DNA from 4 places in the Martinezella sp. CNPSo 3957 genome. Region 2 is predicted to be linked to each of the others. Evidence: predicted binding sites of a transcription regulator. Region 2 holds the regulator's gene; each other region holds the start of a gene.
What was found. The regulator PhoB, encoded in region 2, activates phosphate uptake and scavenging genes when phosphate is short. The targets are predictions, from matches to a motif close to TGTCATNNANCTGTCAT.
Positions count from the first base shown of each region.

Region 1 (4,657 bases), on a different contig from region 2:
TCCGCAGGACGTTCTGAAGGTGATCGACCAGGGTGCCGACGACACGACGAACGCCGTCTCCATCCGCGCCTTCTTCCAGAAGGTGGCGAATGTCGCCGTGACCACCCGCACGGAAGAGGCGACCATCATCCAAACGCGCCATCGCATTCCTGAGGCCAAGCTTGGCTCCAACCAGGTGCTCGTCTACCAGGTGCCGATCCCGGAACCCTTACGTTTCCTCGAGCCGCGCGAGACCGAGACGCGCAAGATGCATGCGCTCGAGGAATACGGCCTCATGCATGTGAAGCTCTACGAGGATATCGCCCGCAACGGCCGCATCGCCACGACTTACGCCTATCCGGTCAAGGTCGCCGGCCGCTACGTCATGGACCCCTCGCCGACGCCGAAGTTCGACAATCCGAAAATGCACTTGTCCGACGCGCTGCAGCTGTTCGGCGCCGGCCGTGAGAAGCGTATCTATGCCGTGCCGCCCTACACCGAAGTCGTCAGCCTGGATTTCGAGGACCATCCCTTCGAAGTGCAGCGCTTCGACAAGCCCTGCGCGCTTTGTGGAGCCGAGCAGGTCTATCTTGACGAGGTGATCCTCGACGACAAGGGCGGACGCATGTTCGTCTGCTCCGATACCGATTTCTGCGAAGACCGTCGCGCCCACGGCCATATCGGCTCGATGCTGGCACCCAACCAGGAGGCTGCCGAATGAGTGACTCACCCCTTCTGAAGGTCAAGGACGTCTCGAAATTCTACGGCAGCCGCATCGGATGCCGCGATGTGTCCTTCGAGCTCTGGCCCGGCGAAGTACTGGCCATTGTCGGCGAGTCCGGTTCCGGCAAGACGACGCTGCTCAATTGCATCTCGACGCGGCTGCTGCCGACGACGGGCAGCGTCGAATACCACATGCGCGACGAGACCTATCGCGATCTGTTCCGCATGAACGAGGCCGAGCGGCGCTTCCTGATGCGCACCGACTGGGGCTTCGTGCATCAGAACCCGGCCGATGGCCTGCGCATGACGGTTTCCGCCGGCGCCAATGTCGGCGAGCGGCTGATGGCGATCGGCAACCGCCACTACGGCAATATCCGCAACACCGCCATCGACTGGCTGGAGCGGGTCGAGATCGATGCCGACCGCATCGACGACCAGCCGCGCGCCTTCTCGGGCGGCATGCGCCAGCGCCTGCAGATCGCCCGCAATCTGGTGACCGGCCCCCGCCTCGTCTTCATGGACGAACCGACCGGCGGCCTCGACGTGTCCGTGCAGGCCCGCCTGCTCGACCTCGTGCGTGGCCTCGTCAACGATCTCGGCCTTTCGGCCATCATCGTCACGCACGATCTCGCGGTCGCCCGCCTCCTGTCGCATCGCATGATGGTGATGAAGGACGGACAGGTGATCGAACACGGTTTGACCGACCGGGTGCTCGACGATCCGCGCGAACCCTATACGCAACTGCTGGTCTCTTCGATCCTGCAGGTCTGAGGAACAAACATGGCAACCCCACTCGTCGTTTCCGAAGTCTTCAAGAGCTTCACCATGCATCTGCGCGACGGCATTCGCCTGCCTGTCGTCGCCGATGTCTCCTTCTCCGTAGCCGCGAGCGAATGCGTCGTGCTCGGCGGTCCGTCCGGCATCGGCAAGAGTTCGCTGCTGAAGATGATCTATGGCAATTATGCCGTCGACAGCGGCCAAATCCTTGTTACTCACCGGGACAGGATCGTCGATCTCGCCACTGCCGATCCGCGCACCGTACTCGATGTCCGTCGCCAGACCATGGGCTATGTCAGCCAGTTCCTGCGCACCGTGCCGCGCGTTGCCGCCATCGATGTGGTTGCCGAGCCGTTGCTCAGCCGTGGCGTGACCGTGAGCGAGGCCCGCGACAGGGCCGCAGAACTGCTCGCACAACTGAACTTGCCGAAGGAACTCTGGCAGCTGCCGCCTGCCACCTTCTCCGGCGGCGAGCAGCAGCGCGTCAACATTGCGCGCGGCTTCATCACCGACCACGCCATCCTGCTGCTCGACGAACCAACGGCGTCGCTCGATGCCCGCAACCGGGCCGTTGTCGTCGACATGATCGAGCAGAAGAAGGAAGCCGGCGTCGCACTTCTCGGCATCTTCCATGATGAGGAAGTGCGTGAAGCCGTCGGCAGCCGCATTCTCGACGTCTCGCAGTTCTCGCCGCGGAAGGCTGCCGCATGAGCCGCAAATTGGGCGAAACGCCCTTCATCAGCCCTTCGGCGAGCGTCAGCAATTCGACGCTCGGCCGCTATACCGAAGTCTCCGACCGCTGCCGTATCGATGAAGTCGAGATCGGCGACTATTCCTATATCATGCAGGACGGCGCGGTCTGGTGCGCGACGATCGGCAAGTTCGTCAACATCGCCGCCGCCGTGCGCATCAACGCCACCAACCATCCGACATGGCGCGCCACGCTGCACCACTTCACCTACCGCGCCGCCGACTATTGGCCGGATGCCGATATGGAGACCGATTTCTTCACCTGGCGGCGGGACAACCGGGTCGTCATCGGTCACGACGTTTGGATCGGCCATGGTGCCACCATCCTGCCGGGTGTGACGGTCGGCAATGGTGCCGTCATCGGGGCGGGCGCGGTCGTTTCCAAAGATGTCGCGCCTTACACGATCGTCGGCGGCGTGCCGGCCAAGCTGATCCGCGAACGCTTCACCGCCGAAGTCGGTGCGCGCATGGATCGACTTGCCTGGTGGGATTGGAATCACGACCGCCTGCGCACGGCGCTTGCCGATTTCCGCGCCCTGTCTGCGGAAGAGTTTTTGGATCGCTACGACGCCTGAGGACGCTTTCTACCCTCATCAGGCTTGCGAGGCGGTGACAAGCGATCCAGCTTTCAGATGATCCTTGCAAGGACGGGATCGAGAGGAGTTCTTCATGGCAAAGCAATTTTCCAGCATCGACGACCGGCTGCGCGATTTCATCGCGCGGCAGCACATCTTCTTCACGGCATCTGCGACATCGGCGTCCCGGGTCAATGTTTCGCCCCGCGAAACACTGTGCCTGCGCATCATCTCCCCAAATACCGCCATCTATCTCGACCGCACCGGCAGCGGCAATGAGACATCGGCCCATATGAAGGCCGACGGTCGGCTGACGCTCATGTTCTGCGCCGTCGAAGGGCCGCCGATGATCCTGCGCCTCTATGGCCGCGGCCGGATCATCCATCGCTCGACACCCGAATATCGGGAATTGCTGCACGATCACTATGCGGGCGAAGAGCCGCTCGGCGCACGGCAGATCGTATGGCTGGACTTCGATCTCGTGCAGACCTCCTGCGGCTTCGGCGTACCGCTCTTTTCCTATGAAGGCGAGAGGCCGAGCCTCGACCAGTGGGCCAAAGCCAAGGGTCCTGATGGCATTGAAGAATATCGGCGCGAGAAGAATAGCTTCAGCATGGACGGCCTGCCGACGGGCATGTTTGACGGCTAAACATAACGGAAAGCTCTCAGCCGGCTAATCTTGCAAAAACGACGGGAATTGTAACAGCAGTTACATAAAACTGACATCGGAGCTTCATGAAGCGGGACTAATCGGTTGCCTTGTGATTGGCGCCGACCCCGTCGAAACTCCCTTCGAGGCAGGGGCATGCGCCCATTCTTAGCACCGGTACCGCTGAAATTTCTGCAGCCCGGCAGCCGCGAAAGGGAAGCACTATGTTCGAACTCAGGAATGTCTCGCGCCGGTTTGGAAACAAGCTCGCTGTCGATTCCGTGACTTTGGACATACCGCAGGGACAGATGGTCGGCGTCATAGGCCGATCCGGTGCCGGCAAGTCGACTTTGCTGCGCATGATCAATCGCCTCGCCGATCCGAGTTCCGGTTCCATCCATTTCGCCGGCACCGAGGTTTCGAAGCTCAGCGGCCGTGCGCTGCGCAGCTGGCAGCGCGATTGCGCCATGATCTTCCAGCAGTTCAACCTCGTTCCGCGCCTCGACGTGCTTACCAACGTCATGCTCGGCCGCCTCAACCAGCGCTCGACGGTACTGAGCCTGCTGTCCGTCTTTTCCCGTGAGGAACGCATTGAAGCCATCGCGGCACTCGAGCGCCTCGGCATCGAGCAGACGGCTCTGCAGATGGCCGGCACGCTTTCCGGCGGCCAGCAGCAGCGCGTCGCCATCGCTCGCGCCCTGATGCAGCAGCCGAAGATGATGCTGGCCGACGAGCCGATCGCCTCGCTCGATCCCCTGAATGCCAAGATCGTCATGGATGCGCTGCGGGATATCAACGAGCGCGAAGGTATCACCGTCATCACCAATTTGCATACGCTGGATACGGCGCGCAATTACTGCGAACGCATCGTCGGCATGGCAGGTGGCAAAGTCGTCTTCGACGGCAAGCCGACCGATCTGACGGCAGCCGCCGTCAAGGAAATCTACGGCACCGACAAGGACGGCGCCGGCATCGACGAGACTATGACGTCGACACCCATCAACATCGCCGATCCGGCCGCCCAAGCCGCGGCGACTGAATCTGCCGGCCCGCAACCGCTGGCACTGGCCGGTCTCTGAGAGGGACGGCCGGGATCGAAGGCCCGCGTCAAGGGCGCATTTCTTCTATCAGACCGAAGACATCCGGGGACACCGGTTAATCAGGAGACGAACCCATGTTGAAGAAAGCACTCTTTGCCGCTACG
Region 1 covers NZ_JBXSOU010000017.1:41,528-46,184, reverse strand. The annotation lists gene AC13QE_RS27760 (alpha-D-ribose 1-methylphosphonate 5-phosphate C-P-lyase PhnJ) at 1-700, shown strand, start outside; gene phnK (phosphonate C-P lyase system protein PhnK) at 697-1,473, shown strand; gene phnL (phosphonate C-P lyase system protein PhnL) at 1,483-2,190, shown strand; gene AC13QE_RS27745 (DapH/DapD/GlmU-related protein) at 2,187-2,804, shown strand; gene AC13QE_RS27740 (pyridoxamine 5'-phosphate oxidase family protein) at 2,899-3,453, shown strand; gene phnC (phosphonate ABC transporter ATP-binding protein) at 3,678-4,532, shown strand; gene phnD (phosphonate ABC transporter substrate-binding protein) at 4,628-4,657, shown strand, end outside.
Region 1: a site for PhoB is predicted at 3,525-3,541, ahead of phnC (phosphonate ABC transporter ATP-binding protein). Genes of this name have one in related genera too.

Region 2 (4,657 bases):
CGAAAGCGGTGCGCTTTACAAGGCCTTCAACAGCGGTCTCTTCCTGTCGGGCAATTCGAGCCGACCCGAAGCCGCCGGGCTCGGCGTCGCTCTGATCGGCTCGTTCTACCTGATGCTGACCGTTCTCGTGCTTGCCTTGCCGGTCGGCGTCGCCGCCTCGATCTATCTGGAGGAGTTCGCACCGAAGAACCGGCTGACGGACCTGATCGAGGTCAACATCAACAATCTCGCGGCCGTCCCATCGATCGTCTACGGCCTGCTGGGTCTCTCGGTCTTCATCAACATGATGGGACTGCCGCGCTCTGCCTCGCTGGTCGGCGGTCTCGTGCTGAGCCTGATGACGCTGCCGATGATCATTATCGCCACACGCTCGGCGCTGCGGGCCGTACCGCCGTCGATCCGCAGCGCGGCGCTCGGTCTTGGTGCATCGCGCATGCAGATGGTCTTCCATCACGTGTTGCCGCTTGCGATGCCGGGCATTCTGACGGGCACGATCCTCGGGCTTGCGCACGCGCTTGGCGAGACTGCGCCGCTGCTTCTGATCGGCATGGTCGCTTTCGTCGCCAACTATCCGGCATCGCCGCTCGAACCTTCGACGGCGCTGCCGGTGCAGATCTACATGTGGGCGAGCGAAGCCGAGCGGGCCTTTGTCGAAAGGACGTCCGGCGCCATCATCGTGCTTCTCTTCTTCCTCGTCGCGATGAACATCGGCGCCATCCTGCTGCGCCGCCGCTTTGAGCGGCGCTGGTAAGGGAGGGCGCACGAAATGAACATGATGACGGAAGCCGCCAGCGAAAAAGCATTGTCCAGGAAGATGATGACGATCCCCTACAAGATGATCGGCCAGGACGTTTCTGTGTTCTACGGCGACAAGCGGGCGCTCTTTGACGTCAATTTGAAGATCCGCGCGAATACGGTCACGGCTTTGATCGGCCCTTCCGGTTGCGGCAAGTCCACCTTCCTGCGCTGCCTCAACCGCATGAACGATACGATCGAGACCTGCCGGGTCACCGGCAAGATCACGCTCGACGATCAGGATGTCTACGACGACAGCATCGACGTGGTGGAGTTGCGCGCCCGCGTCGGCATGGTCTTCCAGAAGCCCAACCCATTTCCGAAGTCCATCTATGAGAACGTCGCCTATGGTCCGCGCATCCATGGCCTGCATCGCTCAAAGGCCGATCTCGAGCATATCGTCGAGAGCAGTCTTCAGAAGGCCGGTCTCTGGGGCGAGGTGAAGGATCGGCTCCATGATGCCGGCACGAGCCTGTCCGGCGGCCAGCAGCAGCGTCTGTGCATCGCCCGCGCCGTCGCGGTCAGTCCGGAGGTCATCCTGATGGACGAGCCATGCTCGGCGCTCGATCCCATCGCAACCGCCAAGGTCGAGGATCTCATCCACGAGCTGCGGGAGAATTTCACCATCGTCATCGTGACGCATTCCATGCAGCAGGCAGCCCGCGTCTCGCAGCGTACCGCAATGTTCCATCTCGGCCACCTGGTCGAGGAGAACGACACCGATAAGATGTTCACCAATCCCGACGATTTCCGCACGCAGGATTACATCATGGGCCGTTTTGGTTGATGATGTCAGGCGCGCGGCTCATTTCACACAGTTCACCTTGAGGATAGAAAAATGGTCTCCACTCACATTCTCTCTGCCTATGACGAAGACCTGAAGTTCCTGACGCGCCGCATTGCTGAAATGGGCGGCCTGGCAGAGCAGATGGTTAGCGATAGCGTACGCGCGCTGGTCAACAGCGACACTGCCCTGGCCCAGAAGGTCATCTCCGACGACGTCGTTCTCGACCATGCCGAGCGCGAAGTCGGCGACAAGGCGATCGTCACCATCGCCCGCCGTCAGCCGATGGCGGCTGACCTGCGTGAAATCATGGGCTCGATCCGCATCGCCTCCGATCTGGAGCGCGTAGGCGATCTCGGCAAGAACACCGCAAAGCGCGTCATCGCCGTGCAGGGCACCGGTGTCCCGCGCCGTCTCGCTCGCGGCATCGAGCATCTCTCCGAACTGGCGCTGAGCCAGCTCAAGGAAGTTCTGGATGTCTACGCGACCCGCTCGCCGGACAAGGCCGTGTCGATCCGCGAACGCGACGAGGAAATCGACGCCATGTACACCTCGCTCTTTCGCGAGATGCTGACCTACATGATGGAAGATCCGCGCAACATCACCACCTGCACGCATCTTCTTTTCTGCGCCAAAAACATTGAGCGCATCGGCGACCACGCCACCAACATCGCCGAGACGATCTATTACATGGCGACGGGCGCGCAGCCGGAAGGCGAGCGCCCGAAGGACGATACCGCCAATACCGTCGGCGCAGTGACGGAATAATCCGAAAGCGAAGAAAGGAGACCATAGGCGCATGGTTCCGAGAGTTGCTGTTGTAGAAGACGAGGAAGCGCTCAGCGTTCTGCTGCGCTACAATCTTGAGGCCGAAGGCTTCGAGGTAGACACGATCCTCAGAGGCGATGAGGCCGAGCTGCGTCTCCAGGAGCGCATCCCCGACCTCCTGATCCTCGACTGGATGCTCCCCGGCGTATCCGGCATCGAGCTCTGCCGCCGGCTGCGTATGCGGCCGGAGACGGAGCGTCTGCCGATCATCATGCTGACGGCGCGCGGCGAGGAAAGCGAGCGCGTGCGCGGGCTTTCGACCGGCGCGGACGATTATGTCGTCAAGCCGTTCTCGACGCCGGAGCTGATGGCTCGCGTCAAGGCGATGCTGCGGCGTGCCCGCCCGGAGGTTCTCTCCACGGTGCTGCGCTGCGGCGATATCGAGCTGGATCGCGAAACCCATCGCGTCCACCGCAAGAGCCGCGAAGTGCGGTTGGGGCCCACGGAATTCCGCCTGCTGGAGTTCCTGATGTCCTCGCCGGGCCGCGTCTTCTCGCGTTCGCAGCTGCTCGACGGCGTATGGGGTCACGATATCTACGTCGACGAACGCACGGTCGACGTCCATGTCGGCCGCCTGCGCAAGGCGCTCAATTTCTCCAATATGCAGGATGTCATCCGCACCGTTCGCGGCGCGGGCTACTCCATGGAGGCCTGAGCGGGGATACCCGATCAGGCATTCGACATAGCGGCGGAAACAGAAAACGGGCCCCAGGGCCCGTTTCTTTTATCTCATCGATGGCGCGTCTCAGCCGCGTGGTTGCGCTGGCCGACGGCGTTCATGCACCGGCTGGTAGGCCAGGCGCTGATGGTAGGTGCAGTAAGGCGACGAATCTGGGCTCTCGTTGCCGCAGAAATGGAAATCGTCCTTCAGCGGATCGCCGACCGGCCACTTGCAGGTACGCTCCGTCAGTTCCGTCAGGCCGAGGCGACGGGAGATCGGAACGACGACGTTCGATGCCGGGCGATACTGGATTTCATTGACGGAATCGATCTCGATCTCTTCCTTCAGCATGGTTGCGCCCTGCTGGCGGGCAACCACCGTGCGGGTAGCAACGCGCGATCCGTAGGTCGCAGCGCGAGGTGCCGCTGCGCTGCGCTTCGGCGTGCGCGCTGCGGTTGTCGTGCCGCCCGCCTTCGCTCGGCCGGGGAGGTTCAGGCGATGCACCTTGCCGATAACGGCATTACGGCTCACGCCACCGAGCTGCGCAGCGATCTGGCTGGCGCTCAATCCTTCGGACCATAGCTTTTTCAGCTTCTCGACGCGTTCGTCTGTCCAATTCATGCCCTGTCTCCGCTGTCGCGTTTCCGATGGCAGAATCCCTCACCATTGCCTCGCATGGTATCGAGGCGCGAAACGCTCTAAAATTGTGGTGACTAGTTCCGCCGCATGCAGTCTAGCAATTGGTTTTTAACCTAGTGTGAGGCTGACTCCGTGACAAGAGTCGCGGGAATCTTGAGGAATCGATTTCGAGGTTTTCCCCAACTTGCTGTCCGGGCGTGGCATTTCTGCCATAGGCGCCGCCCGATGCATCTCTTTTGCCGGCAAGCGTTTTCTCGCACCTGCTAAAACGGCAGTTTTGTTGACATCGCGGTGCAAAACATCAATAGTGCCCAAGCCGCCGCAAGGCGGCATTTTTGATTTTTTCGGACCCGTTTCATCAAATGGAAGCGATCGGTCCTTAAAGTTGTGATCAGGAGATATGGCCATGGCCGAGACCACGCCGCTTTACGACACCTACTTGCGCGCTCCGCTGCGGTTCGAGCGAGGCGAGGGCGTCTGGCTGGTCACTGAGAATGGCGAACGCTACCTCGATTTCGCAGCCGGCGTCGCGGTCAATTCGCTCGGTCATGCTCATCCCCATCTTGTCGCCGAGCTGAAGGCGCAGGCCGACAAGGTCTGGCACCTGTCCAACCTCTATGAGGTGCCCGGCCAGGAGAAGCTGTCGAAGCGGCTGACGGAGGTGACCTTCGCCGACAAGGTGTTCTTCACCAATTCGGGCGCGGAGGCGCTGGAGTGCGCCATCAAGACTGCGCGGCGCTATCAGTTCGCCAAGGGGCATCCCGAGAAGTTCCATATCATCACCTTCGAAGGCGCCTTCCACGGCCGCACCATCGCAACGATCGCCGCCGGTGGCCAGGAGAAGTATATCGAAGGCTTCGGCCCGAAGGCACCGGGCTTCGACCAGGTGGAGTTTGGCGATCTCGACGCCGTGCGCGCCGCCATCACGGATGCGACGGCTGCGATCCTGA
Region 2 covers NZ_JBXSOU010000005.1:120,477-125,133, reverse strand. The annotation lists gene pstA (phosphate ABC transporter permease PstA) at 1-751, shown strand, start outside; gene pstB (phosphate ABC transporter ATP-binding protein PstB) at 767-1,582, shown strand; gene phoU (phosphate signaling complex protein PhoU) at 1,634-2,347, shown strand; gene phoB (phosphate regulon transcriptional regulator PhoB) at 2,379-3,062, shown strand; gene AC13QE_RS14325 (GcrA family cell cycle regulator) at 3,153-3,689, opposite strand; gene AC13QE_RS14320 (hypothetical protein) at 3,816-4,115, opposite strand; gene AC13QE_RS14315 (aspartate aminotransferase family protein) at 4,114-4,657, shown strand, end outside.

Region 3 (4,657 bases), on a different contig from region 2:
AGCACCAGCGACGCGACGAAGAAACCTGCAACGAAGGGATAGCCTTCCTTGTGTACGGGAACGATGACATTGCGTACGCTGTTCATCAAGCTCATCTATGGCCTACTCCGTTAGGGCATTCCCGCCAGGAACCAGGCTCCGGTTCTCCGTCAAGATCATGCCAGTCAAAAGAATGAGAACAAGATAAGCGGTCTTGCTCTGAATACCAGTCGAGCGTGACTACAGGCAAACTCTGTCATGGGCAATGCTTTCGCACGCTCGTCCTCAACGCAATCCGTGTCGAGCAAGATGCCAACGTTCCCCGGAGTTGAAAAGTGTAGCCTGTAGAAACCCCTGTAGGACGCAATGAAAAGGCCGCCGATGACGGCGGCCTCCTATGTTCTGCGTCGGTCGACAGGAAATCAGAGGCCGAGGGCGGCGCGTAGCTCAGCCTTGGCGCCTTCATACTCGGTCTTGTAGTCGTCATGCGTCATGATGGTTTCGGCGATGACGGTACCCGCAATATGGGCAGCTTCGATATCGGAGGCGTAGTGGATGCCGCCGACGATGCGATTATGGCCGTATTCCCAGGCACGCGCCATGATGACGGCGCGCTTCTCCGGTACCATGTTCGCGAGCACGATGCCCATCAGCGTGCCGACCGTGGCGTGGCCGGACGGATACGAGCCGGATTTGGAGAGCGGTACGATCGGCTTGACGAGATCACTGTAGAGATGCGGGCGCGGACGCTTCCAGACGTCCTTGGCTGGATCGACGACGGCGCCTTCGGTCTCGACGACGCGATCGAAGAAGGCCGAAAACTTCGGCAGGCTTTCCTTGGTGAATTTCGGATTGTCGATGACGTCGGAGAAGCGCCAGACGTTCTCTTCGGCATCGGCCACAGCGCGAGCCGCCATTTCCGGCGTGCGGGTCACCTGAATCGTTAGGATTTCGCCGAGCTCCGCCTTCATCTGCGCGGAATCATTGGCGGGTGGCGGAGGCAACAGATCGAGAAGGTTGATCTCCTTGGCATCGGCGAAAGGCTTGGCATCTTCGGCGAAAACCGGCGAGGCCAGGCCGACGACGAGCAACAGGCTTAAAGCTTTGGCAAAAGTACGCATTTGGGGGCTCCGTTCAAAAGACCCTCGTACCTAGCAAGCTGTCATCTCAGTCTCGTGACAGCAATCGGTGCATAAACACTATGCACTCGACGTTGCCGTGGGGACATAATTCAATGCATCCGCAGTTTTTCACCTCGCCGGCGCCAGCCGGTCGATAACGCCCAGGTCGTCGTTCTCGCGCACCTGCTTCAGATGCTCCTCGGCCTGCGTCGCCTCGCGCTGGCGGTTCCACATGGACGCATAAAGCCCGTTCCGTGCCAGCAGTTCGGCATGTGTGCCGCGCTCGGCGATCACACCGCTTTTCAGCACGATGATTTCATCCGCGCCGATGACGGTCGACAGACGATGAGCAATCACAAGTGTCGTGCGGTTCTTGGAGACGACATCGAGGGCGGCCTGTATTTCGCGCTCGGTCGTCGTGTCGAGCGCAGAGGTCGCCTCGTCGAGGATCAGAACCGGCGGCGATTTAAGAACGGTGCGCGCGATCGCCACGCGCTGCTTCTCGCCGCCGGACAATTTGAGGCCGCGTTCGCCGACCTTGGTCTCGAAGCCTTCCGGCAATTGGCGGATGAAGTCGCCGATCTGCGCGATCTCCGCGGCCGCCGTCACTTCCGCCTCGCTTGAGCCCGGCCGGCCATAACGGACGTTGTAGGCGATGGTGTCGTTGAAAAGCACAGTATCCTGCGGCACCATGCCGATGACCTTACGCAGGCTCTTCTGCGTCACGGTTCGCAGATCCTGGCCGTCGATGGTGATCGTACCGCTCTGCACATCGTAGAAACGATAAAGTAGGCGCGACAGGGTCGATTTCCCGGCGCCTGAAGGCCCGACGACAGCGACGGTCTTGCCGGCCGGAACTTCGAAAGAAATGCCCTTCAGGATCGGCCGGGCCGGATCATAGGCGAAATGCACGTCCTTGAACGCGATCGCGCCATTACCGATGACAAGTTCCTTGGCGTCAGGCGCATCGACCACCTCGGGCTTGACCTCGAGCAGATCGAACATCTCCTCGATATCGGTCAGGCCCTGGCGTATTTCGCGATAGACGAAGCCGATGAAGTTGAGCGGCACGGAGAGCTGCAGCAGCATGGCATTGATGAAGACGAAGTCACCGACCGTGTGTTGACCGTTGAGGACCGACCAGCCGGACATGACCATCATCACTGTCGTGCCGAGGCCGAAAATCAGACCCTGACCGAAGTTCAGCCAGCCAAGTGACGTCCAGACGCTGGTGGCCGCCTTTTCGTATCGTTCCATCGATTGATCGAAGCGCTTGGCTTCCATCTCCTCGTTGCCGAAATATTTGACCGTCTCGAAGTTCAGCAGCGAATCGATCGCCTTGGTGTTGGCGTCGGTGTCGCTGTTGTTCATCGTCCGGCGGATGGAGATGCGCCAGTCGCTCGCCTTGACGGTGAACCAGATGTAGAGCCAGACCGTGACGGCCGTGACTGCGAGATAGGAAAAGCCGTAGCCGCGCCAGAAGATGATGGCGGTCAGCAGGAATTCGATGAAGGTCGGAAACGTATTGAGGATCGTGAAACGGACGATCGTCTCGATGCCCTTGGTGCCGCGCTCGATGATGCGCGAGAGGCCGCCGGTCTTGCGCTCCAGATGGAAGCGCAGCGATAGCTCGTGCATGTGCACGAAGGTTCGGTAGGCGAGCTGGCGCACCGCATATTGGCCGACACTCGCAAACAGCGCGTCGCGCAGCTGGTTGAGGCCGAGCTGGATCAGGCGCGTCGCGTTCGTGGCGATGATCAAGGCGACAGCGCCGACCAGGAAGGCAGGCAGTATGCCCTGCATGTCGAGCTTGCCGTTCAGCGCATCGACGGACCATTTGAAGAAGTAGGGGACCAGCAGCAGGAAGAATTTCGAGACCAGCAGGAAGACGGTCGCCCAAACCACCCGCATCTTCAGATCCATACGCCCGCTCGGCCACATATAGGGCCAGAGATTGACGATCGTATTCAATGGATTGCTGGAATCCGCCGATATGGTTTTCTTCTGGCCTGCCATGTCCGTCTCCGGCGAATGATTGGGCCGCCGGGCGTGGCAATGTTTGCCCAGCCGGCTGGCGAGCCTTCCCAGCCAAGACTGGCTGTCGTGCGAAGGCTATAAAGGTTGGGGGACGCTTATACTATTTTCATGCCCTATAAAAGCAGCGGCCAGGCGCTGATGAGCCTGGCCGCTGTCAATGTTCACGATGGACCGTCGTTGCTGCTAGAGATGCTCGCCCGAAAGCCGCTTGCGATGAAGCGCCTCGGCATTCGGCAATGCGTCCTTCGGCAGACCGAAGACCTGACCCGGCAGGATCCGGTCCGGATTGTTGATCTTGTCCTCATTGGCCAAATAGATCGTCGTATAGCGCACACCCGCGCCGTAGATGCGGCGCGAAATCTGCCACAGCGTATCGCCGCGACGGATGATGACGGCATTGCTATCTTGCGAGAGGGGCGCCTGCTCGAGCGTCTTCGGGCCGCTGTCGTTGGATGAGACCTCTGTGTTCGGCTGTGCCGGTGCTGTCTGAGCAGGCTCCGTGATAACGGCGATCATCTGTTCGAGTCCAGGCAGGGCGGCGCCGACCGACTTCGGGTCCTTCGGCAAGGCGACGAGAGCAGCTAGCGCCTTGCCGGCCACGCTGGAGGCATCGGCTGCCGCCTTCTTGAGCGCGGCGCTGGCGTTGATGGTCGGCCGGAATTCGGAGAGCGACTTCAACGCGATTTCCGTGCCGGAGCGGGCGGCTGCGAGCTGTTCCGTATTCGGTTGCTTACCGTCGGTAAACAGGCCCTTCAGCAGCGCAAAAGCCTTGCCGGCGCCTTCCTTGAGCTTGGCAAGCTCACCCTCGTCGAGCGGTACCATGTTTGCCGTGGTCGCTTGCGCTTGACCATTGGCGGCGGGCGTCTGCGCCGCAACCGTCACCTGATTGCCCTCGGGGCGCGTGAAGTTGACGCTGGTCCGCACCACGACTTTGCCGGCGCCGTCAAGCACGTCAACGCGGATCTTGTGATCGCCGACGGCAAGAGGCATGGGTCCGTCCACAACGAAATGACCATCCGCACCCGCGACGTTCTCACCGATGAGCTTGTCGTCGGCATAGGCGCGGACCTTGGCATTCGGCTTCGCGGTGCCGGCAACGAAGATGTGGTCGTTTTCGATCTCCACCGCATTGACCATGACGTCCTGATCCGCTTCCGCCTTTGCTGCCGGCGGCGTTGCCGTGCCGGCTGCCGGATTGGCGGATGCGACCGCCGTACCATCCTGTTGCAGCTTGGCGTCTGCCGTGGCTGCCGGCTTGTCCGTCGCCTTGGCCTGTGCGTCGGCTGCTGACGCGTCCTGTTCGCCGGCGGTCACGCGGCCCTGCTTGGCGGAAGGCGCGGTTATAATGCGGCTTGCAGTGCCTGGCTTGGACACCATCGCAAGGACCTGGGTGGAATTGTCTTTCGGCACGGAGACAGTGGCGACTTCCTCGGAATTGACGGCCTTGCCGTCCTTGCCGATGGCGCGCAGCACCAGTTCGTGGTCCCCAGGCGGCAGCGGATTGTCGAGCACGGCGGCAA
Region 3 covers NZ_JBXSOU010000003.1:265,890-270,546, reverse strand. The annotation lists gene AC13QE_RS09750 (phosphatidylserine decarboxylase) at 1-95, opposite strand, end outside; gene AC13QE_RS09745 (acid phosphatase) at 402-1,100, opposite strand; gene AC13QE_RS09740 (ABCB family ABC transporter ATP-binding protein/permease) at 1,230-3,116, opposite strand; gene AC13QE_RS09735 (LysM peptidoglycan-binding domain-containing protein) at 3,321-4,657, opposite strand, start outside.
Region 3: a site for PhoB is predicted at 1,140-1,156, ahead of AC13QE_RS09745 (acid phosphatase). Genes of this name have one in related genera too.

Region 4 (4,657 bases), on a different contig from region 2:
CTGGCGACTACATCAAGAAATATTTCGAGCGCTTCCCGGGCATCCGCGACTATATGGAGGGTGCCAAGCAGGCGGCGCGCGACAAAGGCTATGTCGAGACGATCTTCGGTCGCCGCATCCATTTCCCCGAAATCCGTTCGTCCAATCCTTCCGTCCGCGCCTTCAACGAACGTGCCTCGATCAATGCGCCGATCCAGGGTTCTGCCGCCGATGTCATCCGCCGCGCCATGATCAAGATGGAGCCGGCGCTGGCCGCAGCCGGGCTTGGCGATCGTGTGCGCATGCTCTTGCAGGTGCATGACGAACTGATCTTCGAAGTCGAGGATGCCGATGTCGAGCGCACCACGCCGATCATCGTCTCGGTCATGGAAAACGCCGCCATGCCGGCGGTCGACATGGCTGTGCCGCTGAAGGTCGATGCGCGCGCTGCTCACAATTGGGATGAGGCGCACTGAGGCTGCCTATCCGCCCCTGGCGTGCGGGAAAGCAAAATCAGCATTTAGCCGTCAGGCTAAGTGCTAGATTGTCCGACTTCATTTCCCAATCAGCGTTTCCAGTACCGAAATAATGGCGCGTTCCGCTTCTTCGAGCGTGCCGCTATTGTCGATATCGGCGACGTCGTAGCTGCCCTCAACGGTCAGCGAGCTTCTTTCCAGCCGCTTCAGCACGTCCTCACGGCTCTCGCGTCCACGCGCCATCAACCGCTCGGCCAGCACTTCGCGTGTCGCCGTGATGTTGATGACCTTCAGACGTGGAAATGCGCTCTGGAAGTGATACAGCGCCGAGCGTGAGCCATTGGCGATCACCAGATGGCCCTGCGCAAGCTCATCGAAGACGTCGGCCGGAATGCCGTATTTCAGGCCATGGGCTTCCCAGGAGACGGCGAAGGCGCCGGCCTGTTCCATCGCATCGAAATCCGCTTCGGAAACGCTTCTGTGGTCCTCGTTGCCCGCATCGCCATCGCGCGTGATGACGCGGCGAACGAAGTGGACATCCGGCCGGCCGGCAAAATGTCGGGCGGCCAGGTTCATCAGCGTATCCTTGCCGGCGCCGCTCGGGCCGACGACGACAGCGAGCGTGCCCGCTGTCGCATCCGTCAAGCCGAGATTAGCCGGCTCGAGATTGGCGCTTGCGCTCATGCCACCCGGCGTCCTTCCCGCCAGACGGAGCGCGTAACCGGAACGCCATGATCGCGACGGACGCGCACGAGATCAGCGCGCAGGCCCTCTGCGATGCGGCCGCGATCGTTCAGGCTAACGGTCCTTGCGGGCGTCGCCGTCACCATGGCAATCGCCTGCGGCAGCGAAATGCCCTCGACTTCGTCCGCGAGGATGAAGGGCGCATGCAACAGGCTGAGCGGCACGTAATCGGAGGAAAGCACATCGAGTACGCCGAGTTCGGCGAGGTCGCGTGCGGCGATATTGCCTGAATGCGACTTGCCACGCACGATATTGGGCGCGCCCATCAGCACGCTCATGCCGGCACCGTGGGAAGCCTTGGCGGCATCGATACTGGTCGGAAACTCCGCCAGGCGAACGCCGTAGTTGATGGCTTCGTCGACATGGGCGAGCGTTGCATCGTCATGGCTGGCGACCGTTATGCCGCGTTCGGCGCAGACCTTGGAGATCGCGTCACGATGCGGCGTGGCATACTTGGCCGATTCTTCCTGCCGCTTGGCAACGAACTTGGCAAAGGCCTCGTCGCTGAGCCCGCGCTTCTTCTGATAGTAGAAGATGTACTGATCCATCGTCTGGAACTGGCGCTGGCCCGGCGCGTGGTCCATCAGCGAGACCAGACGCACGTAAGGGTCCTTCTCGAAATCCTGGAAGTGGTCGAGAACATTGTCAGAAGAGACTTCGCAGCGCAGGTGGATCAGGTGATCGGCGCGCAGGCGGTCTTCACGCTGGGCCGCCTGGATCGCGTCGGCCATGTCGCGCATCTCGCCCTTTTCGAATCCGCCATCCTCGTCCGAGCCCATGCGCAGGCAGTCGAATACGGTCGTGATGCCCGAGGTGACGATCTGGGCATCATGCGCCTGGATCGCCGCCGTCTTGTTCCAGCGAACGCCCGGGCGCGGGGAATAATGCGCTTCCAGATGGTCCGTATGCAGTTCGACCAGCCCGGGGATCAGAAAATCGCCCTCGAAATCCTCGCCGATATCGGACTTGCCTTCGGAGATGGCGGCAATGCGACCGTCACGGATCAGCACGGAACCTTCGATGATCTTGTCTTCGAGGACGATGCGGGCGTTGGAAAGGACGGTTTCTTTGGTCATATCGGCTCTTTCATATTAGGCGCCGGCAAGCGGCAGCCAGGAACGGACGGTAAAGGGAGCACCACGCTCTTCTTCGACGAAGATGGCGAGGCCGGAAATATCGAGCGGCTTGCCGGTATGCTCGGCGAAACGTTCGCGCAACACCTCGTGCATCTCGGCCTGCCGTTCGGCCGGAACGCGTCCCGTCAGCGTCATATGAAAACGGAACTCGTCATTGACATAAGGATAGCCCCAGCGCAGCAGATTGGCGCGCTGCGCCTCCGTCAAGCCTTCCGGCTTACGCCTTGCGATGTCATGGTCTGAAAGCGGTGCGCGCAAAGGCTCGAAGGTCTTGACCACGCGTGAAGCGAAATCCTGTAACGGCTCGTAAACGGCGCTGGGCACGAGCGCGAAGAAATGACCGAGTTGGCCGAGCACCAGCTCCGGAATGGTGAAAGCCTTGGCCTGCCCGGCGAATTCGGCGGCAACTTCGAGGAGATCGCGCTCGGTCACCGAAGCGGCCAGCTCGAACGGCGCCTTCAGCGTGGCATGAAAGCCGTAGCGGCGCGGATCGGCCGTCAATTCGGCATGGCCTTCCGGCAGCGGACCCATGGCCTTGTCGGAAAAAATCTCACCGGAAAAAGCGTCGCGGCCAAGCCAGCGAGCGGCAAGCGATGTCAACGGATCGTCTTTTGGCGGCGTGAAGTAGAGAGCATAGCGCAAGGCTGCATTCCTTGGAAAAATCGGCTGCGCCGGACACTGTTGGGTGATTTGCTTCAAACCGCAAGAGCAGCAAGGCAGCAACGGTTCGAATCCGGCTAAAGCCGGCCTGACCGTTACGGTCTTGCCGGCCTGCGCTACCGGATTCCCGTGACAGAATGATGATGGGAAACGATTTTTTCCCGATCATTTTTATTTCGTTCGCGTGCCCATCAGGCGCGAGCGCAAGGCGTTGGATGCAGCGTCGAAAAGGAAGACGACGATGAGGATCAGCAGCACCATGTAAGCGACGTTTTCCCAGTTGGAATTGGTGCGCATCGCCTCCCAAAGCTTGAGGCCGATGCCGCCCGCGCCGACGGCGCCGATGATGGTCGCGCCACGCACGTTGGATTCCCACTGGTAGAGCGTCTGGCTGACGATGACCGGAACGATCTGCGGCACGATGCCATAGCGATGCACGAGAATGGTCGGCGAACCGGTAGATTTCACGCCCTCGCGCGGCTTGTTGTCGATATTCTCCAGGCCTTCGGAGTAGAGCTTACCGAGCGTGCCTGTCTCGGTGAGGAAGATCGCGCCGCTGCCGGCAAGCGGGCCGGGGCCGAAGGCGCGGGTCAGGAACAATGCCCAGATCAGCATGTCCACCGAACGCAGGAAGTCGAAGAGGCGTTTCAGCACCTGATTGAGCAACCGGTTCGGCGTGATGTTGCGGGCCGCCAGAAAGGCGAGCGGGAATGCCGCGAGCGAACCGAGCAACGTTCCGAGAAAAGCCATAACGATGGTCTGGAACAGCTTGGTCCAGACGTCGCCGTGCTGCCATGCGCTATTGTTCCAGACATTGTCGAATGCCAGCGAGAGATTGGATTGCGTAGGGTCCAGCCGCGGCCCTGAAACGATCAGGCTGATGACCTCACTCGCCGGCTTGTCGAAGAACGGCGAATGCGTATCGAAGACGAAGTTGGCCCAGCCGAGAAAGCGCTTGCGGATCTTCACGCGGTCGGTGGAAATGCTGGCATCGCCCGCAAAGCCGAGATTGACCAGGATATTGTCGTCATAGACCGTCATCCAGCTGGGAACGGGCTCGGAGCCGACGATTTTCGGCACATCGCCGGCAATATCGATCGGAATTGTGATGCCATGCGCCGTCACGATGGCCTGCGTCTTGGTGACGGTTACCGTGCGGCTCGTGCCGCTGACGGAAACCGTCATGCTGCCATCGGGGTTGGTCTTCACCCAGTCGGGATTCGGATTGTCGCCCAGCGGCGAAAAACGCGGATACTTGATGGTGATCTTGTCGCCGGAGATGCGGAACTCCGGCTGCACGTCATAGCTCACCCATTCGCTGAGGTAGATGCCGACGCGTTCCCAGCGTGCTTCCGAAATGACTTTCGGCAGATCGAAGAACCAGACTGCATAGATGCCGTAGAGGATGACGCCGAGGAATATCATCAGCGCACCGAAGCGCTGGCGGAAGGACCGGTGAAGAACCTCCGGGTAACGTGCTTCCATTTCCTGCATGCGGCTTGCGTCGATGATGGACATGGTCAACCTCAATGCTGCAAAAGGAAGGCATGTTCGCCGACCAGACGGCGGCGGAGCCATGCGGAAAACTGATCGACGGCGATGATCGTCAGGAAGAGAAGCAGCACCAGCGCCAATGTCTTGGCGCCAAAACCGCGCGAAATG
Region 4 covers NZ_JBXSOU010000017.1:35,078-39,734, forward strand. The annotation lists gene polA (DNA polymerase I) at 1-455, shown strand, start outside; gene phnN (phosphonate metabolism protein/1,5-bisphosphokinase (PRPP-forming) PhnN) at 534-1,139, opposite strand; gene AC13QE_RS27710 (alpha-D-ribose 1-methylphosphonate 5-triphosphate diphosphatase) at 1,136-2,275, opposite strand; gene AC13QE_RS27715 (DUF1045 domain-containing protein) at 2,291-2,977, opposite strand; gene phnE (phosphonate ABC transporter, permease protein PhnE) at 3,167-4,513, opposite strand; gene phnE (phosphonate ABC transporter, permease protein PhnE) at 4,522-4,657, opposite strand, start outside.
Region 4: a site for PhoB is predicted at 3,125-3,141, ahead of AC13QE_RS27715 (DUF1045 domain-containing protein). Genes of this name have one in related genera too.